Regions from separate parts of the Ruminococcus sp. AF20-12LB genome, predicted to be linked through region 3. Evidence: predicted binding sites of a transcription regulator. Region 3 holds the regulator's gene; each other region holds the start of a gene.

Region 1 (7,964 bases), on a different contig from region 3:
CATCAGAGAATATGCTTGCAAACGGCGAAGCAGCTATGATCCATATGGGTGACTGGTGCCAGTCTACACTGGATTCCTTTAATCCGGATGCAAATCTTGCATTCCTTCCATTCCCGGTAGGCTCCGGTGAAGATGATGCAACTGTATTATCCTCCTGTAACTGGACTTATATTGTAAACAAAGATTCCAAGAATCTGGATCTTGCAAAAGAGTATTGTGAGTTTATCCTTACCTCCGAAGAAGGCCAGAAATGGATGGCAGAAGGTGTAGGCGCTGTTCCTGGTGCAAAGTCTGATATGAAAGTAACCGGCGCTCTTGCAAATGATGCTAAGACCTATATCGATGCTGGAAAGACAAACGGCTGGATCCACACAATTGCTCCTGGCAGCTACGCAGATGAGTGTGGTCCGTATCTCCAGTCCTACATGCTTGGAGATATGAGCGCAGATGAAGTAACACAGCTTTTCCAGGATTTCTGGACATCTGCAGAATAACAAGGAACTCCAGGAGCCGAAGAGAAACAGATTTGTTGATTTTGGGCTGACGGAATGTAACTGACAAAAGAGGGAGACAGGCAGCAGGTTTGCCTGTTTCCCCAATATAAACCAAAGAAAAATTGAATTTCTGGAGGGGATAGGATTGAAAAACAAAAAAACAAAGGATCTGGCAATTTTTGCATTGTTTGTCTTTCCGGCAGTTGCTTTTGTACTGTTTGCCACAGATATTCCATTTGTAATGAATCTGTACTATTCGGTATTTAATTGGAATGGAATCGGCAAGAACATGGAATTTGTAGGACTTGCCAACTATGTGAAAATTTTTACTGCTGACCCGCTTTTTTGGAAAGGTGTCAGATTTACTCTTAAATTTGCAGTATTTTATGTTGTTATCGTAAATATCGTTTCTCTCACAGTTGCTATCGTAATGGCACGTGAGAACAAAGTGAACAGTCTTGGACGTGCTTTTTATTATATTCCTTACATTATCAGTCTGACAGCGATCAGTCTGATCTGGAAATTTATCCTGGGACCTGGCTTTGAGGCTCTTTACAGTGTTACAGGATGGGAATTCTTTAACTGGAGCTGGCTTGGAACACCGAAGCTTGCTTTTTATGTAGTTGTTGTCATGGCAGTATGGCAGAATCTTGGTTTTTACATGGTCAATTATATCGCAGGAATCATTGCAGTTCCGGGGGAACTTCTGGAAGCGGCAAGAATCGACGGAGCAACATCTTTTCAGGTATTCCGCAAGATCACAATTCCGATGATCATGCCTGCAATCTCGATCTGTATGCTGACATCAATGACATTTGCGTTTAAATTATTCGATATTATCATGGTATTTACAAAGGGCGGACCTGCGAATTCAACTGTTTCCGTTGCATATAACATTTATAAGGAAGCTTTTGTTAACAGCAAATATGGTCTTGCTACTGCCAAATCTCTTGTATTTGTAGTGTTTGTTCTGATCATTACAGCAATTCAGATGAAGATTACCAAGAGTAAGGAGGTTGAGGCATAATGAAGAAGAAACCAAAGAACCTGCGGCAGGTGAATGCACTGACGATTATTATTTTTGTATGTGCGATATTCTGGCTGATGCCGCTGGTATTGATCTTTATAAACTCGTTTAAACCCTACAATGATATGCTGCAGGATTTCCTGGCTCTGCCCAAATCCTGGAGCCTGAAGATGTACATTGAGACCTGGACAAAATTCGGGTTCCCGTCTCTGATCTTTAACACATTGCTTTATACATTCTGTACGGTCATCCTGGTGGTGCTCATTGCGCCGATGGCAGCCTATAAGCTTGCAAGAACAAAAAACAGACTTAGCAAAGTATGCTTTGTTCTGATCATCATGCCAATGATGGTTCCGTTCCAGTCTTATATGATCACTTTGACAAGACTGGTTTCGAATGTGAAGCTGACAGGGACAAGAACCGGATATATTCTGGTAAGTGTAGGATTGTGTATGCCGTTGGCTGTATACATGATCCATGGATTTGTAAAAAATGTGCCTATCGATCTGGAAGAGTGTGCATGTATTGACGGTGCAGGTAAGATCCGTACCTATTTCAGCATTGTACTTCCGCTTCTGAAACCGATCCTTACTACGGTCGTTGTTTTGGATGCACTGGCAACCTGGAATGATATCATCACCAACCAGCTGATTGTTGGCGGAAACACAGTGGCAATGAATATCCAGAATGCACTGTACATGCAGTTTTCAGCACAGACAGCAGACTGGGAGCATGCGCTTCCTGGAATCGTAATGTCTATGATACCGAGTCTTATCTTCTTTGTTGTGATGCAGAAGCATATTGTAGGTGGTATTACTGCCGGCGCAGTAAAAGGCTGATCTTGGTGGTATAAGTAGTATAATATGAGATAATACTGGAAGGAGAACAGAACCTATGAAAGTTGGAGTTTTGATCGAATTTACAAGCAATACAGATATTGATGCAAAATTTGCTGAGTTGAAGGAAATGGGTGTGGACAGCTGCCAGCTGGTATGCTGGGATCGTCCAACACTTCACGATGATGCCATGGCAGAGGCTATCAATAAAGGACTGGAGAAATACGGAATCCATGTAACCGCATTCTGGTGCGGATGGGAAGGTCGCAGAGTCTGGGATTTTTATGAAGGACAGCTGACGCTTGGCCTGATTCCGTCTGATTACAGAGTTGAGAGACTGAAGATGCTTATGGAAGGTTCTGACTTTGCGAAAAAGATCCATGTGACAGACCTAGCAACACACGTTGGCTATATGCCGGAAAATCCATACGATCCGAAATACGAGGAAGTATTGGTTGCATGTAAGGCTATTGTGGAAAAATGCAAGGAAAACGGTCAGAACTTCCTGTTCGAAACAGGACAGGAAACTCCGGTAACATTAAAGCGTGCGATCCAGGATATTGAGAAAGCGGTCGGAAAAGGAAATGTGGGAATTAACCTTGATCCTGCAAACCTGATCATGTACGGAAAGGCAAATCCGGTAGATGCTCTGGAGGTTTTTGGTGAGTATGTTATGGGAATTCACGGAAAAGACGGAAAATATCCCACGGACGGACATCATCTGGGTGACGAAGTTCCTCTTGGTCAGGGAAAAGTAAATTATCCCGCATTTATTGCGAAGTTGAAAGAGATTGGTTATCAGGGAGATATTACCATTGAACGTGAGATTTCCGGTGAGGAACAGAAAAAAGATATCCGTATGGCCAAAGATCTTCTGGATAAATTAATCGCAGAATAAGAGCTGAGGAAAAAACTATGATTATTTATACAGGGAAAGATTATCAGGATGTAAGCAGAAAAGCAGCTAATATCATGTCTGCACAAATTATCATGAAACCGGATGCGGTTCTCGGGCTTGCCACGGGCTCCACACCGGTGGGCATGTATACACAGCTGGTAGAATGGTACAAAAAAGGTGATCTGGATTTTTCCAGGGTGACAAGTGTGAATTTGGATGAGTACAAGGGGCTTTCCGGCGATAATGACCAGAGCTATCGCTATTTTATGGATCATAATCTCTTTGACCATGTAAATATTGACAAAGCACGGACCTTTGTGCCTGACGGACTGGAAGAGGACAGCGATAAGGCATGTGCACAGTATAACGAAATCATCCGGCAAACCGGAGGCGTGGACATGCAACTGCTCGGTATCGGCGGGAACGGACACATCGGCTTCAATGAGCCGGGAGATGCCTTTGAAAAAGAAACGCATTGTGTGGATCTGACAGAAAGTACCATTAGAGCCAATTCAAGGTTTTTTGAAAGCATGGCTGAGGTCCCGAAACAGGCCTACACTATGGGAATCAGGAATATCATGGCTGCAAAAAAGATCCTTCTTGTGGCAACGGGAACATCCAAGGCAGAAGCTCTGTATAATTCCCTGTACGGACCGATCACACCGAAGGTTCCGGCATCTATCCTGCAGCTTCACCCGGATCTTACGGTTGTGGCAGATGAAGATGCACTGAGTATGATTCGCGAAAAAATTAAATAAAAATCCGGAATACAACTGCCGGATCAAAAAAGGATGGCTTCCGATTCCTGCCTGTGCAGGAACGGAGGGCCATCCTTTTTTTGCTGCTCAGTGGATTTCTTCACCGGCAGTTTTCTGTGCGGTTTTTATTTCGTTGTAACAGTATTTGATGATAGATTTTCTGGTTATGATCCCGATGAAGGAGCCCTGGTCATCTACCACCGGCACGAAGTTCTGATTAATGGCGCGATCCAGGAGGTCTTCCATATTAGAATTAGCATGGACTGGTTTATAGGTGGCACGGCGTGGGATCGCCATGATCGGGATTCCCTCTGTTTCCTTGATGTCGTGAATATCTGCACGGCGCATGCCCCAGAGGAGATCTCCCTCTGAGATAGTGCCGAGATATTTGCCGTCCATGGTGAGGATAGGAATGCAGGAGTACTTGCGGTGCTCCATTTTTTCGAGGGTCTGGCGAAGAGTTTCATCCTCAAAGATGTAGGCTACTTCGCTTTTGGGAATCAGAAAAAACAGAATGTTCACGTTATTACCTCATTTCCGCAAAAATTATAAATAAATCTGTAAGCTGTTTTTAGAGAAGCTGAAGTCCGTGTGTCTCTGCAACATCTGTGATCTCCTTCGGCCAGAGAGAGACATGTACTTCTCCTATGTGTGCTTTACGAAGGAAGAACATACAGATCCTGGACTGTCCGATACCACCGCCGATGGTGTACGGAAGCTCTTTGTTCAGGATAGCTTTCTGGAATGGAAGTTCTCTTCGGTCATCACAGCCTGCTTCGGTGAGCTGGCGGTCAAGTGCGTCCTCGTCAACACGGATTCCCATTGATGAAAGCTCAAGGGCAATGTCAAGTACCGGATAGTACACGAGGATATCACCGTTCAGTTCCCAGTCATCATAGTCCGGGGCACGTCCGTCGTGGCGTTCGCCGTTGTTGAGGGTTTTGCCGACCTTCATAAGGAAGACAGCGCCTTTTTCACGGGTGATCCGATATTCACGTTCCTTCGGTGTGCAGTCCGGATACATGTCAAGAAGCTCCTGAGTTGTGATAAAGAAGATATCCTTTGGAAGGATCTCCTCGATGTAGTCATATTGTACAGCCATGTATTTCTCGGTTTTACGAAGGACACTGTAAATGGTGCGTACGGTTTCCTTGAGAATTTCAATGGAACGCTCTTCTTTGGAGATGATCTTTTCCCAGTCCCACTGGTCTACGTAAACGGAGTGGATATTGTCCAGATCTTCATCCCGGCGGATTGCTATCATATCTGTGTAAAGACCCTCTCCGTGAGAAAATCCGTATTTTTTCAGTGCGTAGCGTTTCCATTTGGCAAGGGAGTGTACGATCTCGGCGTTGCTTCCTTCGATAGATTTGATATCAAAACTTACCGGGCGTTCTACACCATTAAGGTTGTCATTAAGGCCGGATTCCGGGGCTACAAATGTCGGGGCGGATACTCGGAGAAGGTTCAGCTTCTGTGAGAGTGTCTGCTGGAAGAAATCTTTTACTGTTTTGATCGCAATCTGTGTGTCATGGAGGTTCAGGTCTGCATGATAGGTTGCGGGAATCGTGATTGTATTCATTATCGGCTCCTCCTGATGATTTTTATGCTTATTGCTCTGTGGGGTATTATAGCAGAAAATGGGTGGAGTGGCAATATAATGAGAGGGGAAGTCTTTTGGGGTATCGTAGAAAAATACTGGGTATTAAATGCCTGGTGTGATATACTGAAAAAAGAATGCTTATGTTTACGATGGAAATATAAATATCCGTTTTAACGGATAGAATGGAGGGAGTTTATGGCAGGTGAAAGGTGTCAGGTTTGTGGGGGTAAGGTTGTAAATGGCAGGTGTTCATTATGTGGGATGCCTTACAGAAATGATGAGGCGTTATATCATCTGAATGAGCCCCGGGAGGTACATTATAAACATGCTTCCGCCAAAGTGAGGGATATGATGCGGCGGTATGGACAGGATGCTGATCAAACAACACAACATAACGGAAACGTAAACCGGAATACAAACGTAAACCGGAATACAAATGTGAACCGGAATACGAACGCGAACCGGAATACGAATGCAAGCCGCAATACAGATTTGAATCGGAATTCAGCCGGAAGCCGGAATACAGGTGCAGCAGCCGGACGTAAGACTGCTGCTGCAGATAATACCAGGAACAAAACAATGGTGGGCAGGAATCATACGGGAGTTTTAGATCAGGGGAAAAAACAGCAGAAAAAAGATCAGAAAAACAGCGGGGCAGGATGGATCATATGGATCATAGTGACACTGGCCATGCTGTTTCCTAAATTATGGGATTTCCTTGCAGACTGGATCGGAACGAATTTGTGAGAATATTTCAGCAGTGAGATCAGGCAGTGCTAAGTGTCTGTATTTTTGTGTATACAGAAATATCCCTTTTCTTTTCTTCTCAGCTGTGTTATACTCATGCCTAGCACAACATATAGATGAAAAACAATATATAGAGAATATAGGTACTATATATAGTATTTTAGCATAGCGGCTTATATATAGCACAGGGAGGGATGAGCAATGTTATATGTGATCAAAAAAGATGGGACAAGAGAGGAGTTTAATCCGCAGAAGATCGTGGCTGCCGTGAACAAATCCGCAGAGCGTATTCTTTATACTTTTTCAGACGAGGAGAAGGATTTTATCTGCCGTTTTGCCCAGGAGCATGCGGATTCCCTTGGAAAGAATGAGATCGAGATCCAGGAGATGCACAACATCGTGGAGGGGGCTCTGGAGCGTGTGAATCCGGCAGTTGCCAAGAGCTACCGTGATTATCGGAATTACAAGCTGGATTTTATCCATATGATGGATGATGTATATACCAAGAGTCAGGCAATCCGTTATATAGGTGATAAAAGTAATGCCAATACAGACAGTGCCCTTGTTGCCACGAAACGAAGCCTGATCTTTAATGAGCTGAACAAGGAACTCTATCGGAAGTTTTTTATGAACCGTAATGAGCTTCAGGCATGTAAGGACGGCTACATTTATATTCATGACCAGTCTGCACGTCTGGATACCATGAATTGCTGTCTGTTCGATGTGGCAGCTGTTTTAAGTGGCGGTTTTGAGATGGGCAATGTCTGGTATAACGAGCCGAAGACTCTGGATACAGCCTTTGATGTTATGGGGGATATCATTCTCAGTACAGCAGCACAGCAGTATGGTGGCTTTACAGTGCCGGAGGTTGATAAGATCCTGGCACCGTATGCAAAGAAAAGCTATGATAAATATATTTCCGAATTTATGAAATACTCGGATGAGAGCTGGAGTGGCCGCGAGGAGCGAGCTATTGAATATGCTCTTGATAAGGTCCGCAGGGATTATGATCAGGGATGGCAGGGAATTGAGTACAAGCTGAATACCGTCGGTTCTTCCAGAGGGGATTATCCGTTTGTTACGGTGACACTTGGTCTCGGAACCGAGCAGTTTGAGAAGATGTGCACGATTTCCCTTCTTGAGGTCCATCAGGGAGGACAGGGGAAGGCCGGACATAAGAAACCGGTACTTTTCCCGAAAATCGTATTCCTTTATGACAAGGAGATCCATGGTCCCGGAAAGTGTTGTGAGGATATTTTTGAGGCTGGTGTGGAGTGTTCCTCCAAGACTATGTATCCGGACTGGCTGTCTATGTCCGGTGCGGGATACATTTCCAGTATGTACAGGAAATACAAGAAGGTCATCAGCCCGATGGGATGCCGTGCTTTCTTAAGTCCGTGGTATGAGCGTGGCGGTATGGAGCCGGCGGATGAGAATGATACGCCTGTTTTTGTGGGACGTTTTAACATTGGTGCGGTAAGTCTTCATCTTCCGATGATCCTTGCCAAGGCCAGAGCAGAGAGCAGAGATTTCTATGAGGTTCTGGATTTCTATCTGGAAATGATCCGTAACCTGCATATCCGCACTTACGAATATCTGGG
Region 2 (7,964 bases), on a different contig from region 3:
TCCCGCCATGAAATGTCAACCACCTTTCCCCAAAAACAAAAATCTCCCCAAAAAACCTAAGAACAAAAAGACAAAAATAAAAAGAATATATAAAAAAGACCAGACGCACATCCAAACAGACATACGTCCAGCCATTTTAATTACAATTTACAATTGCCCCGAAGAGCTCAATCCAGCTCTTCATCTACATACTTCTGAATGTTAGAAGCATTCACATACTTCTTAACCTGTGCCCCGTCAGTGATCACAAGTGTAGGCGCCTGACGGATCCCATACTGCTTGACAAGCTCGGGATTCTGCTCAGCATCGATGATCTCCAGTTCTTCTCCTTCAAGCATTTTCTTTGCCATACGGCAGTTCGGACAGGTGCTGGTCGTAAAAAGATATTTATGAGATTCCACAGGCTGGATCTCCACCTCGTCACCCTTCATGGTCATCACACTGGTGTGGACCTTTTTCAGCTGGGAATGGGTAATATCATAGAGGGTACGATTCTTGTACTCCTGGGTCTTACCATCATTCCAGTTCTGTACAGGACGGTAATATCCTGTGATACGGCTGTAAACCTCAGCCTTCTTTCCACATTTCGGACAGGTGAAATGCTCGCCGCTGATGTAGCCGTGCTCCTGACATACGGAATAGGTCGGTGAGATAGTGTAATAGGGCAGGCGATAATTCTCTGCAATCTTACGTACCAGAGCTGCCGCTGCCTTCCAGTCTGGAAGCTTCTCCCCAAGGAATGCATGGAATACGGTTCCTGAAGTATACAGAGTCTGCAGATCGTCCTGAATATCCAGTGCGTCAAAAATATCCGCAGTGTAATCAACCGGCAGATGAGAACTATTTGTGTAATACGGGGTGTCGCCCTCTTTTCCTGCTGTTTTGATATCCGGATAACGACTTCTGTCGTGTTTGGCAAGACGGTATGCAGTGGACTCTGCCGGTGTTGCCTCCAGGTTGAAAAGCTCTCCCGGATACTGCTCCTGATAGTCTGAAAGACGGTTTCTCATATGCTCCAGAACCTCTTTTGTAAACTTCTGGGTTTCCGGATCTGTCATGTCTTTTTTCAGCCAGCAGGCATTTAAGCCCGCTTCGTTCATTCCCACAAGACCGATGGTGGAAAAATGGTTGTTAAAGCTTCCAAGATATCTCTTCGTGTACGGATACAGTCCCTCATCCAGAAGCCTGCTGATCACATCTCTCTTGATATGAAGAGATCTTGCGGAGATATCCATCATGTGGTCCAGGCGCTGATAAAATTCCTTCGGCGTTCTGGAAAGATATGCGATACGCGGCATATTGATGGTAACAACGCCTACAGAGCCTGTGCTCTCACCGGAGCCAAAGAATCCACCGCTCTTTTTACGGAGCTCACGAAGATCCAGACGGAGGCGGCAGCACATGCTGCGGATGTCGCTTGGCTTCATATCACTGTTGATATAATTGGAAAAATACGGAGTACCGTACTTGGAAGTCATCTCAAAAAGAAGACGGTTGTTCTCGGTATCAGACCAGTCAAATTCCTTTGTGATGGAATAGGTCGGGATCGGATACTGGAATCCACGTCCGTTGGCATCTCCCTCGATCATGGTCTCGATAAATGCCTTGTTGACCATATCCATTTCTTTCTTACAGTCCTTATATTTGAAATCCATGTCCTTGCCGCCTACGATAGCCGGAAGCTCTGCAAGGTCGTCCGGAACGGTCCAGTCCAGTGTAATGTTGGAAAACGGTGCCTGAGTACCCCAGCGGCTTGGAGTATTTACGCCATATACAAAGGACTCAATACATTTTTTAACCTCCGGATAGGAAAGGTTGTCTGACTTTACAAAAGGTGCCAGATAAGTATCAAAGGATGAAAATGCCTGTGCGCCTGCCCACTCGTTCTGCATGATACCCAGGAAATTCACCATCTGGTTACAGAGTACACTTAAATGCTTTGCAGGTGCAGAAGTGATCTTACCCTCAATACCGCCAAGTCCCTCTCGGATCAGCTGCTTCAGGGACCAGCCTGCACAGTAACCGGTCAGCATGGACAGATCATGGATATGGATATCTGCATTTCTGTGTGCATCTGCGATCTCGTTGTCATAGATCTCAGACAGCCAGTAGTTTGCGGTAACTGCTCCGGAGTTGCTTAAGATCAGACCTCCTACAGAATAAGTAACCGTTGAGTTCTCCTTTACACGCCAGTCCTCAACCTTTACATAGCTGTTTACGATCTCTTTATAGTCAAGGATGGTAGATTTCATATTGCGGATCTTCTCACGCTGCTTCCGATAAAGGATATACGCCTTGGCAACATCAGAATATCCGGCCTGGATCAGTACGTTCTCCACACTGTCCTGGATATCCTCAACAGAAATCCGGTTGTTCTCGATCTTATTCTGAAAATCCGCTGTAACACGAAGTCCCAGAAGATCGATCATATCCGAACTGTAATTCTTGCCTTTGGCATCAAATGCCTTGTCAATTGCCGCGGTGATCTTCCCCATTTTGAATTCGTCTAATTCACCGTCTCTTTTTACTACCTGAAACATAAGAAAATGCCTCCCTCATGCATTTATTTATAAGCGGATATTCCATTCCGCCTCACTTGCCTGCTTACGAACACACTCCGTTTCACGATCTGTGTTCAAAGCGCTGTAGGCTTATTGTATCAGACACGCCTCTTTGCGTCAACATAAAAAGCACCATATATAGTGCCCGTTTTGTTCACGGTACTATATATGGTACTGAGTAGATATTTTAACATTATGTGACTTTCGGATAGATTTCCCGCGGAACTCTTGCTTTTACAGCAATCCCGCCTTCGGTATACTCTTCCGAAAGAAGCTGTCCATACTCACGGATCAGCTGTATCTGACCGGCCTCCGAATAAGGAAAAAGCCGTTCCATATAAATCTGTCCTTCTGCTAGGATCTCTGAAAGAAGCTGCTTAAATTCCTCAAGCCCTTCTCCTGTCTGTGCGGAAATCTTCAGCGTATGGTCTGCCCGGAGATCCCGGAAGCTCTCCCCGGAAACACGGTCCTGCTTGTTAAAAAGTGTGATCGTCTTTTTTCCCAGGGCACCAAGCTCTTTCAGGGTTTCATATACGATATGCATCTGCATCTCCGCCTGAGGATTGGATGCATCTACCACATGAATGATATAATCCGCATATTTGGCTTCCTCCAGAGTACTCTTGAAGGCTTCCACCAGATTGTGCGGAAGCTTGCGAATAAAGCCTACGGTATCCGTAAGAAGAAGCTGCTGTCCGTCATCCAGCGTCAGAATACGGGTAGTCGGATCCAGTGTGGCAAACAGCTTATCCTCCGAAAGCACCGAGGCGCCTGTCAGTGTATTCAGAAGCGTTGACTTTCCTGCATTGGTATAACCGACAATGGCTGCTGTCTTCAGATTTCCCACAGCTCTTCTGGAACGGATCAGCTCTCTGTGCTTTTCCACCTGGGAAAGCTCCTGCTTCAGTGCGGAAATCCTGTTCCGGATCAGACGACGGTCTGTCTCCAGCTTTTTCTCACCGGGGCCTCTGGTTCCGATTCCTCCTCCAAGTCGCGAAAGAGAAGAACGAAGTCCCACAAGACGTGCAGACCGATAACGAAGCTGTGCAAGCTCTACCTGGATCTTGCCTTCACTTGTGACAGCACGCTTCGCAAAAATGTCAAGGATCAGCAGGGTACGATCCATAACCTTGCACTCCAGCTCCCGTTCCAGATTATTCATCTGGGCAGGAGAAAGCTCATCGTCACAGATCACACCATTGGCATCCAGGGCATAGAGAAGACCTTTTACCTCTTCGATCTTGCCTTTTCCGATATAGGTTCCCGGATGTACGGCCTCACGATTCTGAATGATCCTGCCTGCAACCGCCGCACCTGCCGTAGCCGCAAGTTCTCCAAGCTCATCCAGGGATTCCTCCATGTCATCCCCCCGATCTGCCTGAACACCGATCAGGATAACCCTGTCCTGTATTTCCTCAAAATATTCCATATCAGCCCTCCGAAGACGTTCTGGTTTTCAGGAAAGCCCGCTCTTTTTTTGCAGCGGAATCTTCAGGGAACATCTCAATATATTCCTGGACCTTGGTCAGTGCAGTAGCAAAATCCAGCTTTTTCTCATAGGCTACGATCTCATTGAACAGGAGGCTCTGCATCTCGTCTGTGGCAGCTGTCGGAAGGCCTTTTGTGATGTTATCAAGAGCGGAATCATAATCTCCGCTTCGGATATCGCACAGTGCCAGGCCATTATAGCCCTTGGCGGAATCACCCACTGCGGAAATATACTGCTTGTACATTGCCTTGGCATTTTCCACATCATCCTGGGCAAGATATACCATTCCCAGAAGAAGCAATGCTTCCGTATTATCCTTCTTGGTTGCTTCCAGAAGCTCTTTTTTTGCGTTGCTGTAGTCTTCCATATAATAGTAGACACGGCCTCTGTCACAGTGGTCCTGGGCATCCTTGGCCTCAGAAGAAAGAGCAGCTTCCAGATATCTGGTCCCGTCCGCTTCCATATCCTTGTCCAGATATGCCTCATAGATCTCGATCGCCATATCATAGGTGGAATCTTCTCCATAAGCCTGTTTGAAGTTAGATGCAGCTTCTTCGTAGGAATCCATGGCAAGGGCAACCTTTCCGGTGAGGAAATAACTACCTGCATCCATGGAAAAATCTTCTCCAAGTGTCTGACAGTCTGCCATGGCATCCTCGTATTTTCCAGACTTCAGCTCTGCAGTAGCCCGATAGGACAGGATATCCTTACGAAGGCTTTTGCTTACTTTATCGCAGTTCAGAGCTTCCGTGAAGCTATTCACCGCATCCTCATATTTGCCAAGACGCAGGCTTGCGATACCTGCCCCACGATAGGACTGTGCCAGCTTCACTCCGTTCTGGATAGAGCTCTGGTACTCCTCCAGGGCATACTTGTAGCTTCCCTGGGAAAGATCCTTTCCGGCCTGTTCATATATTTTTGTTTTTTCACTGCCGCAGCCGCCCAGAAGCAAAACTCCTGTAACGGCTGCAAGAATCAATACGGTCTTTGTTTTTTTCATGGAATTCCTTATTCTACAACAAGCCCTTCGGCTTCCATCACATCAACAACGCTGTCCACATATTTATGGCAAAGATCATCCGTTCCCGCTTCTACCATAACACGGATCAGCGGCTCTGTACCGCTCTCACGTACCAGGATACGTCCGTCATCGCCAAGTGCCTCCGCAGCTGCCTCAATGGCTGCTTTTACCTTTTCGTTCTCCAGTGCTGTTTTCTTGTCGGAAACACGCACATTCCTGAGAAGCTGCGGATAAACCTTCATCTCCTTTGCAAGGTCACAGAGTGTGGCCTTCTGATCCACACATGCCTCCATGATCATAAGAGAAGTCAGGATCCCGTCACCGGTAGCGGAATAGCGGCTGAAGATGATATGTCCGGACTGTTCACCACCGATACTGTAATTGTTTTCCATCATGTTCTCGGCAACGTATTTGTCACCAACTGCTGTCTGCTCATAGTCGATGCCTTCACGCTCCAGAGACTTGTAAAGACCAAGATTGGACATAACGGTTGTTACAACTGTATTTCCGTTGAGCTGGCCTTTCTCTCTTAAATATTTGCCGCACACATACATGATCTTGTCACCGTCAATGATGTTTCCGCGATGGTCTACGGCGATACAGCGGTCTGCGTCACCATCATATGCAAAACCGATATCCAGACCTTTATCTACCACGAACTGTCTCAGAACTTCAATGTGTGTGGAACCGCAGCCACGGTTGATGTTGGTTCCGTTTGGCTCATTGTTGATCACATAGGTTTTTGCACGAAGTGCGTCAAAAACACTCTTGGCAATGGCGGATGAGCTTCCGTTGGAGCAATCCAGTCCAACCTTGATATTTTTGAAATCATGGCATGGGATAGAGATCAGATGTCCGATATAACGATTTCTTCCGGATGCAAAATCCACAGTACAGCCGATATCTTCTCCGGTTGCCAGCGGAAGTTCCTCGATCTCGCCGTCCAGATATGCCTCAATACGTGCTTCAATATCTGCGGAAATCTTCTGTCCGTTCTCATTAAGGACCTTGATCCCATTATCATTAAACGGATTATGGCTTGCGGAAATCATGATACCGCAGTCAAAATCTTCTGTACGTACCACATAGGATACACTTGGAGTTGTGGTTACATGAAGCAGATATGCATCTGCGCCGGATGCGGTAAGTCCTGCCGCAAGGGCATACTCAAACATGTAGCTGCTTCTTCTTGTATCCTTGCCGATCACGATCTTCGCCTTGTGATCTCTGCCGTAATACCAGCCGAGATAACGTCCCACGCGAAATGCATGATCTGCCGTAAGTTTTACATTTGCTTCACCACGAAAACCATCTGTTCCGAAATATTTACCCATAATGTTCTCCTTTATTACTGATACAGTCCTTCCGGATAAACGCCGTCATCTGTAAGCTTTTTGAATGCAGCCTGTACAGATGCCTTATCCTCCTGATAAGTAACACCGAACCACTCGTCCTTTGTCTCAAGAACATCTACCGCTGCTTTTCCGGAATGGATCAGCTGGTCGATAAGCTCAGGAAGAAGATACTCTTTTTTGATGTCTCCCTCTTTGATCCCACCAAGGAACTCAACGAAGCCTTTCTCAAGGATCTCCATAAATTCCGGTGTCAGTCCCCACATATTCATGGAAACAAGGCTCTTTGTATCCAGCGTTTCTGCTGTACCATCGTCATTTCTTGTCTCTGCGCCGTCTGCTGTCTTGAAGATGTTATGTGTCTCTGTAACGCCCACAAGCTTGCCGCCCTCAATATGGCACACTCCTCTTGTGACGCTTCCGTTATCACTTAATGTATTTCCAAGGCGGAAACCTGCCATGCAGATGTGCATCGGGCCATCCTGCGGATGATCCTGTACCAGGTAGTCATGCACCTTTACGTAGGCTTCTTTTCCATAGTAGTCATCTGCATTGATAACAGCGAATGGCTCGGAAAGGACTTTCTTTGCTGCCAGCACAGCGTGTCCGGTTCCCCATGGTTTGGTACGGTCTGCCGGTTTTGTAAAATCGCCCGGAAGATCATCGATCTCCTGGAATGCATAAGCAACTTCTGTAATTTTGGAGATACGATCTCCAATTACCTTTTTGAATTCATCTTCAAGGTCTTTGCGGATGATAAATACGACCTTGTTGAATCCTGCCTCCAGTGCATCATGGATGGAATAGTCCATAATGATCTCGCCTTTCGGGCCTACCGGTGCAAGCTGCTTGATTCCTTTTCCAAAACGACTGCCGATACCGGCTGCCATGATCACCAATGCTGTCTTTTTCATTTTCGTTTCCTCCTGATTTATTATAATTTTTTGAACTCTGTAGCTGTAATCAGCGCTTACTCCTGTTCATTCAGCTTTGTCAGCTTCACTGCCTGGTCTGCTGCGATCAGACTGTCAATGATCTCATCCAGATCTCCGTTAAGGATATTCTCAAGACGATGAAGGGTAAGCTTGATCCTGTGGTCTGTTACACGTCCCTGAGGGAAGTTATAGGTACGGATCTTCTCGGAGCGGTCGCCTGTACCGATCTGACTTCTCCTTGCCTCTGCCTCAGCGTCATGCTGTTTTGCAAGCTCCATCTCATACAGACGGGAACGGAGCACACGAAGTGCTTTATCCTTGTTCTTAAGCTGAGACTTCTCATCCTGGCAGGAAATCACGATTCCTGTAGGGATATGAGTAAGACGTACTGCGGAGTCTGTGGTGTTGACACACTGACCACCGTTTCCGGATGCACGGAACACATCGAATTTACACTCATTGAGATCCAGATGGAAATCAATTTCTTCCGCCTCCGGCATGATCGCTACCGTACAGGTAGAGGTATGGATCCTTCCGCCGGACTCTGTCTCCGGTACTCGCTGTACACGGTGAACACCGCTTTCGTATTTCAGTCTGGAATATGCA
Region 3 (7,964 bases):
TTTGATGAAATAGAGAAGGAACGGGAAAAATATCTCCTGGTAGATACCCGTGATAAAGTAACTGTAGAATATGGAATGATCCCGGGAGCAATCCCTGTTCCGGAACAGGAATTGGAAGAGCGGACAGAAGAACTGAAGGGGGATAAGATACCGGTCCTTTACTGTACAAGAGGGCTTTTCAGCCAGGAAGGTGCAGAGATGCTCCGGGAAAAAGGAATTCCCGCACTGAGCCTGAAAGGCGGATATACAGGATGGCTTTTTCAGCAGATGCAGAAAGAATCCGGTAAAGAGAACAGTGAAGAAGAGGAAAATGAAGCAATGGAACAGCGGAGGAAGGATATCGAGCTGAGTATCCGCAAAAAGTTCCATAAGCAGTTGTTTTCCAGATTTGCCAGGGGAATCAACGATTATGAGCTGGTGAAGCCGGGAGATAAGATAGCAGTCTGTATTTCCGGTGGTAAGGATTCCATGCTGATGGCCAAACTGTTCCAGGAACTGAAGCGTCATAACAAGTTTCCCTTTGAGCTGGTGTTTCTTGTGATGGATCCGGGATATAATGAGGCAAACCGTGCGGTGATCGAGCACAATGCCAGGCTTCTCGGGATTCCGATCACAGTGTTTGAGACTGAGATCTTCGATGCGGTTTATAATATAGAAAAATCCCCATGTTATCTCTGTGCTCGTATGAGAAGGGGCTATCTTTACAGCAAGGCAAAGGAGCTTGGCTGCAACAAGATCGCTCTTGGACATCACTATGATGATGTGATCGAGACGATCCTGATGGGAATGCTTTACGGAGCGCAGGTACAGACTATGATGCCGAAGCTCCACAGTACAAACTTTGAAGGAATGCAGCTGATCCGTCCCATGTATCTGATCCGGGAGGCAGATATCAAACACTGGAGAGATTATAATGACCTTCATTTTATCCAGTGTGCATGTAAATTTACCGATACCTGTACTACCTGCCGGACAGATGGTACCAGTGTTTCCAAGAGAATGGAGATCAAGAATCTGATCGCAGAACTTAAGAAAGTAAATCCTCATATAGAAAGTAATATTTTCCGAAGTGTGGAAAATGTTAATCTTCATACAGTTATCGCATACAAGAAAGATGGTGTGAAACATTCTTTCCTGGAAGAGTATGAGGACTGACAGATATAAATAAAAGCTGCTCAGGCATTAGCCCGGGCAGCTTTTACTTTTTCCCGCTGTCTGGTAAGATCATAATATTCATCAGAGATGATCCCGCGACTGGAAAGTGCTTCGTAGGTTTTCTGCTGTGCGGGGGTCATCTTCATTCCGATAGTGGAATTGACATCAGTCAGTACGCAGTTTGTTTTTTCTACCAGCCAGAAAAGTGCGGAATCATCATCAGGGATCATTTTCCAGATTTCATTTTCTGAATATGGCAGAAGGGACATGAGCGTTTTTAAGTGTCCATCCTGGATCAGTCTGTAATCCCCATCCGGCATAATAATACCATCCCCGTAGAGTTCTTTTTTCTGTTCCATTTTCTGCAGAAGTTCTTCTGTGAGTTTCATGATCAGCTCCTTGATCTTTATTATTTCAACAGTTTTCAGGTATTGCTTTTTTATGAAGTTAAAAAAATAACAATCAGCGTCTATTGTATGGAGCGATGACAAAAATGTCAAGAGGTTAAAAAGATTTTCGATGCTTATGAATGCTTTTGAGTTACTGTCCACTGGCAATATTCCGCGAAGCGTGTTACTGAGAACGGAGTGAACAGTAATGATTTTGGTTGTGCAATTTGTTTGCTTTTGTGAGGACTAAAGGTTAAAATTATGTAAAAATTATCGTAAAACAGGATCTTCCGTGGTATAATATGAATATTCAAAAAATTTAAGGAAGGACGATGCAGATGTTGAAAAACTGGAACCCGGAACAAATTCCGGAAAAAGAGGATATCAAAGTGCGTTTAAGCGCTGCAAGAACCAGATTATATGAATTGCAGATGGCTCTGAAAGAGCATAAGATTCCGGTGATCGTGCTGTTTGAAGGCTGGGGAGCTTCCGGAAAAGGAAGTACCATAAGTAAGGTGATCAAGAATATCGATCCTCGTTTCTTCAAAGTTGCGACTATGTCAGCGCCTACAGAGGAAGACCTTCGGAAACCATTTCTTTACCGGTATTTCAGGGAAATCCCGGAAGCGGGCAAGTTTACATTTCTGGATTCAGGATGGATGGATCAGACCTGTCGAGAACGTATGGATAAAAAACTGAAGGGTGACAATTATGCAAAACGAATTGACAGTATCCGGAGATTTGAACGTCAGCTGACGGATAACGGATATGTGCTCCTGAAATTTTTTATGCAGATTGACCGGAAAGAACAGGAAAAACGTATGGGTATCCTTCTGGAAAGTAAGGATACCAGATGGAGAGTCAATGAATATGATCTCTGGCAGAATGATCATTATAAGAAGTGCAGAAAGATTTTTGGCCAGTATATGCAGGATACCAATACATCTGCGGCTCCATGGTATATTGTCGATGCAGGTGACCGGAAGTGGGCAGAGCTGCAGGTGCTGGAGACCATGATCAGCAATATAGAGGTTGCCATGGAAAACAGCAAACATGCCGTGCCGATCCTACAGAATGTTTTTCCTCTGGTGGAGATGCCCAGATTGAGCGAGATTCCTCTGGACGGAAAAGAAGTGGGGGATGAAGAATACAAGGCAGAGCTTAAGGAACTGCAGGCAAAGCTTGGAAGCCTGCATAACCGTCTTTACCGAAAAAGAGTGCCTGTGATCATCACCTATGAAGGCTGGGATGCTGCCGGAAAGGGAGGAAATATCAAGAGAATCACCGAGGCTCTTGATCCCCGTGGATTTGAGGTACATCCTATCGCAAGTCCGGAGCCTCATGAAAAAGCCCGTCATTATCTGTGGCGTTTCTGGACAAGGCTTCCCAAGGATGGTCACATTGCCATCTTTGACCGGACGTGGTACGGAAGAGTGATGGTGGAACGTCTGGAGGGCTTCTGCAGCGAGAATGACTGGAGACGTGCATACAATGAGATCAATGAATTTGAGAAGGAGCTTTCTGACTGGGGCGCTGTGATCGTGAAATTCTGGGTCCACATTGATAAGGACACCCAGCTTGCCAGGTTCAACGACCGCCAGAGTAATCCTGAAAAACAGTGGAAGATCACGGATGAGGACTGGAGAAACCGTGAAAAATGGGATGAGTATGAAACAGCAGTAGATGAGATGCTTCAGAAAACCAGTACTGCTTATGCACCATGGCACATTCTGGAATCCGTAGATAAGAAATATGCAAGGCTGAAGGCGCTTCGGATCGTGATCGAAGAAATTGAGAAAGCGCTGAAATAAGAGATAAAAGCTGCAGCAGGATAATAGACATTCTGCTGCAGCTTTTTGTCTGAAAAGAGGTGGATCAATTTCTGAGATAATTTCGCATACTGCGAAGAGCATGTTTTTCAAGTCGGCTGACCTGAGCCTGGGAGATACCGATTTCATCAGCTACCTCCATTTGGGTTTTTCCCTCGTAGAAGCGGAGATCGATAATGTGCCGTTCCCGCTCTCCAAGCCGGTTCATGGCATCTCGGAGAGAAATATCCTCTACCCAGTTCTCTTCCAGATTCTTTTTATCACTGATCTGATCCATAACATATAGGGTATCTCCGCCTTCGGAATACACGGGCTCAAAAAGGCTTACCGGGCTCTGGATCGCATCCATGGCATAGACGATCATTTCCTTGTCGATACCGATCTCATCAGCGATTTCTGCAATGGTAGGTTCTTTGAGATGTTGTCGCATATAGTTTTCCCGGGTATAGATGGTTTTGTAAGCGATATCACGCAGAGAACGGCTGACCCGTATGCTGTTGTTATCACGGAGATATCTTCGGATCTCTCCGATGATCATGGGAACTGCATAGGTGGAAAATTTTACCTGAAGAGTGGTGTCGAAATTATCGATTGCTTTGATCAGGCCGATGCAGCCGATCTGAAAAAGGTCATCCGAATTTTCACTGCTGTTTTGAAAACGCCGGATCACGCTTAAAACAAGCCGCAGATTGCCTTTGATGTACAATTCCCTGGCTTCTTCATCGCCAGCTTTGATCCTTTTAAAGAGCTCCACCTTTTCTTCCTGATCGAGAACGGGAAGGGTTGAGGTATTTACTCCGCAGATTTCAACTTTATTCAGTGCCATCTTAGAATCCTCCTTGTCTTGTCGGTACATTAAGATGATTCTCAGAGGGCAATGGAAATATACTTTTTCAGGAAAAATATAAAAAATAAAGGGCCTTGACAACAAGGAGATATTTATTCGTTACTGTTCATTGGCGATATCCCGCGAGGTGTTTTTTGTGAGCAAAGGTCACGGAAAACCCGAGACATACCGCGCGAATTTATGCGATCAGCATAAATTCTGTGCATCGCGAAGCGTGTTACTGAGAACGAAGTGAACAGTAACATTTATTCTCCGGATAGCAGTCTTTCATTACGAAAATCGACAAGGATGATATCTTCGCCGATCTGGCGGATGCAGTCCCATGGAATGGAATATTCATTTTCTTTGGAAAAACACCAGCAAAATTTCCCGGGTTCTGGCATGATCAGGGATTTCAGGCGTGCGGTTTCACAGCAGAATTCCACATCAAGAGGGCAGCCAAGACTACGGCAGGTATGGATATTGATCACTTCTTTTTGTTTCAGCTCACAGATGCGCATAAATTCATCACCTGGTATGATTTTATGGAAAATCTGTAAAATTTATGCAAGTCCGATTATTGACACATTATATGCATTTATTTTATAATAAAAACGAATTTAGTAATGATTTACTGATCCGGAAAGGGGGAGAGTTCCGTGAGATGTCCGTTCTGTAACCAGGATAATACAAGGGTTGTAGATTCCAGACCTGTAGAGGATACCAATTCCATTCGCCGCCGCCGTCTCTGTGATGCCTGCGGAAAGCGTTTTACAACTTATGAGAAGGTGGAAACGATTCCACTGACTGTGATCAAGAAGGACCAGAACCGGGAAAGCTATAAACGTTCCAAAATTCAGGATGGTGTTCTTCGTGCCTGTTATAAGCGCCCTATTCCCATTGAGAGAGTGGAAGAGATGATCGATTCCATAGAAGGAGATATTTTCCGGTCAGAAGACCGTGAGATCAGCAGTACCAAGATCGGAGAGATCGTTATGGAACATCTGAAGGATCTGGATGCGGTAGCGTATGTACGCTTTGCGTCTGTATACAGAGAGTTTAAAGATGTCAGTACCTTTATGGATGAGCTGAAGAAACTGATCAATTAAGAGATTAAATGAACAGACCGCAAGTACAGGAAATTCCAGGCCGATTGTCAAAAGACAGTCGGCCTTTTTTGAAACATGAATGTTTGATTTTTCAAAGATCGTAAAAGTGGATATAAAAAACAGGAACCGCCTGGGAAAAATCCTCTGCGGTCCCTGCTATAAATATACGTTAATGATTCAGAAAACTTAATTAAACAATACCCTGAGCTTTCATAGCATCAACAACTTTTTCGAAGCCGGCGATGTTTGCACCTACAACATAGTTGTCTTCCATACCGTAACGCTTAGCAGCGTCATCAGCTTTGTGGAAAATATCGATCATGATGTTGTGGAGCTTCTCATCAACCTCTTCTCTTGTCCAGGAAAGTCTCATGGAGTTCTGGCTCATCTCCAGCGCGGATGTGGCAACACCGCCAGCGTTTGCGGCTTTACCAGGCATGAAGAGAACACCGTTCTCCTGAAGGTATGTTGTTGCATCAAGAGTAGTAGGCATGTTTGCACCTTCAACGACGTATTTGCAGCCATTTGCAACCAGTGTTTTAGCTCCGTCAAGGCCAAGTTCGTTCTGAGTAGCACATGGAAGGTAAATATCACATTTGATGTTCCAGATGCCAAGTCCCTCTGTGTAGGTAGCACCCTCAACACGGTCTGCATATTCTTTGATACGTCCACGTTTTACTTCTTTGATATCCTTTACGACGTCAAGGTTGATTCCGTTCGGATCGTAGATGTATCCGTTGGAGTCGTTCATTGCAACAACCTTGGCACCAAGCTGAGTAGCCTTTTCAACAGCATAGATAGCTACATTACCGGAACCTGTTACAACGATTGTTTTTCCTTCTACGGAATCATTGTGAGCTTTGGCGATCTCGTTGAGCATGTATACAACACCGTAACCGGTAGCCTCTGTACGGATCAGGGAACCTCCGAAGGAAAGACCCTTTCCTGTAAGGACACCCTCATAAAGGCCACGGATTCTCTTGTACTGTCCAAAGAGATAACCGATCTCACGTCCGCCGACACCGATATCACCGGCCGGAACATCTGTATCTGCGCCGATATATTTGCAAAGCTCGGTCATAAAGCTCTGGCAGAATGCCATAACCTCTCTGTCAGATTTACCCTTAGGATCGAAGTTGGAGCCACCTTTTCCACCGCCGATCGGAAGGCCTGTAAGAGAGTTTTTGAAAATCTGCTCAAAACCAAGGAATTTCAGGATACCCTGATTTACAGAAGGATGGAATCTTAAACCACCTTTGTATGGTCCGATGGCGCTGTTGAACTGAACGCGATATCCTTTGTTAACCTGTACAGTTCCGTTGTCATCGATCCACGGTACTTTGAAGGAGATGATTCTCTCTGGCTCTACAAGACGCTCAAGGATGGAAAGTTTACGATATTCTTCCTCATTTTTGTCAATTACAACTTTAAGGGAATCGAGAACTTCCTTAACTGCCTGATGGAATTCTGGCTCGCCAGGATTCTGTGCTACAACTCTTTCATAAACTTCTTCTGTGTAAGACATAGTTGTTTCCTCCTCATCACATATTAAATTGCGTTGAAAACTAAATTCGAGTGCTATTATACATTAACATGCTAAAAAAGGGAAGTGCTAAGTTTATTTTTTTTAAATTTTTATTTCTTGCGTTGAAAGCCTAAATGTGAGATGATATAGAATAAATATTTTTGACTATGAAATTAAAATGGTTAAATAATAGTGAAAATTAGAAGAGGAGTGGTTTTTATGAGAACATTCGGGAAATCATCAAAGCTTGACAACGTGCTGTACGATGTGCGCGGACCGGTTGTGGATGAAGCTGCCAGAATGGAAGAAGATGGAATGGAGATTCTGAAGCTGAATATTGGTAATCCGTATCCGTTTGGGTTTTCAGCACCTCAGGAAGTGATCCTGGATATGCTGAGTAATGTCCGTACTTCCCAGGGATATTCTGACTCCAAGGGCATTTTTTCTGCAAGAAAAGCGATCATGCAGTATGCACAGCTTCGCGGGATCCCGGGAGTTACCATTAATGATATTTATACGGGAAATGGTGTCAGTGAACTGATCAACCTTTGTATGCAGGCGTTGCTTGATAACGGGGATGAGATCCTGATCCCGGCTCCGGATTATCCGCTGTGGACAGCTACTGCAACACTGGCAGGCGGAAATGTAGTTCATTATATCTGTGACGAACAGTCTGACTGGTATCCGGATATTGAGGATATCAAGAGCAAGATCACACCAAGGACCAAGGCGATCGTTATCATCAATCCCAATAACCCTACAGGTGCAGTATATCCGAAGGAGATCCTGGAACAGATTGCAGACATTGCAAGAGAAAATGAGCTGATCATCTTTTCTGATGAGATATATGACCGTCTTGTTATGGATGGATATAAACATACTTCTATTGCATCCCTTGCACCTGATGTGTTCTGTGTAACGTTTTCAGGATTGTCCAAGTCTCATATGATCGCAGGTTTCCGCATCGGATGGATGATCTTAAGTGGTGCAAAAAGTAAGGCAAAGGGTTATATAGAGGGAATCAATATGCTCTCGTCCATGCGTCTCTGTTCAAATGTTCCGGCACAGTCCATTGTACAGACCGCACTTGGCGGATATCAGAGTGTCAATGAATATATTCAGCCGGGCGGA

Evidence for each region. The regulator NrdR, encoded in region 3, represses ribonucleotide reductase genes. The targets are predictions, from matches to a motif close to CACNANATNTNGTG.
Region 1: a site for NrdR is predicted at 6,508-6,521, ahead of nrdD (anaerobic ribonucleoside-triphosphate reductase). Genes of this name have one in related genera too.
Region 2: a site for NrdR is predicted at 2,692-2,705, ahead of DWX61_RS01260 (ribonucleoside triphosphate reductase). Genes of this name have one in related genera too.

Annotation. Positions count from the first base shown of each region.
Region 1 covers NZ_QUGH01000001.1:298,968-306,931, forward strand. The annotation lists gene DWX61_RS01320 (ABC transporter substrate-binding protein) at 1-494, shown strand, start outside; gene DWX61_RS01325 (carbohydrate ABC transporter permease) at 640-1,521, shown strand; gene DWX61_RS01330 (carbohydrate ABC transporter permease) at 1,521-2,360, shown strand; gene DWX61_RS01335 (sugar phosphate isomerase/epimerase family protein) at 2,416-3,255, shown strand; gene nagB (glucosamine-6-phosphate deaminase) at 3,273-4,013, shown strand; gene DWX61_RS01345 (CBS domain-containing protein) at 4,101-4,535, opposite strand; gene asnA (aspartate--ammonia ligase) at 4,585-5,595, opposite strand; gene DWX61_RS01360 (hypothetical protein) at 5,812-6,363, shown strand; gene nrdD (anaerobic ribonucleoside-triphosphate reductase) at 6,565-7,964, shown strand, end outside.
Region 2 covers NZ_QUGH01000001.1:280,121-288,084, reverse strand. The annotation lists gene DWX61_RS01260 (ribonucleoside triphosphate reductase) at 168-2,540, opposite strand; gene hflX (GTPase HflX) at 2,755-3,990, opposite strand; gene DWX61_RS01250 (tetratricopeptide repeat protein) at 3,992-5,050, opposite strand; gene glmM (phosphoglucosamine mutase) at 5,059-6,405, opposite strand; gene DWX61_RS01240 (nucleotidyltransferase family protein) at 6,420-7,337, opposite strand; gene prfA (peptide chain release factor 1) at 7,394-7,964, opposite strand, start outside.
Region 3 covers NZ_QUGH01000004.1:184,550-192,513, forward strand. The annotation lists gene DWX61_RS06925 (PP-loop family protein) at 1-1,155, shown strand, start outside; gene DWX61_RS06930 (hypothetical protein) at 1,176-1,544, opposite strand; gene pap (polyphosphate:AMP phosphotransferase) at 1,883-3,355, shown strand; gene sigG (RNA polymerase sporulation sigma factor SigG) at 3,420-4,199, opposite strand; gene DWX61_RS06945 (YlmC/YmxH family sporulation protein) at 4,466-4,720, opposite strand; gene nrdR (transcriptional regulator NrdR) at 4,859-5,308, shown strand; gene gdhA (NADP-specific glutamate dehydrogenase) at 5,499-6,833, opposite strand; gene DWX61_RS06960 (aminotransferase class I/II-fold pyridoxal phosphate-dependent enzyme) at 7,053-7,964, shown strand, end outside.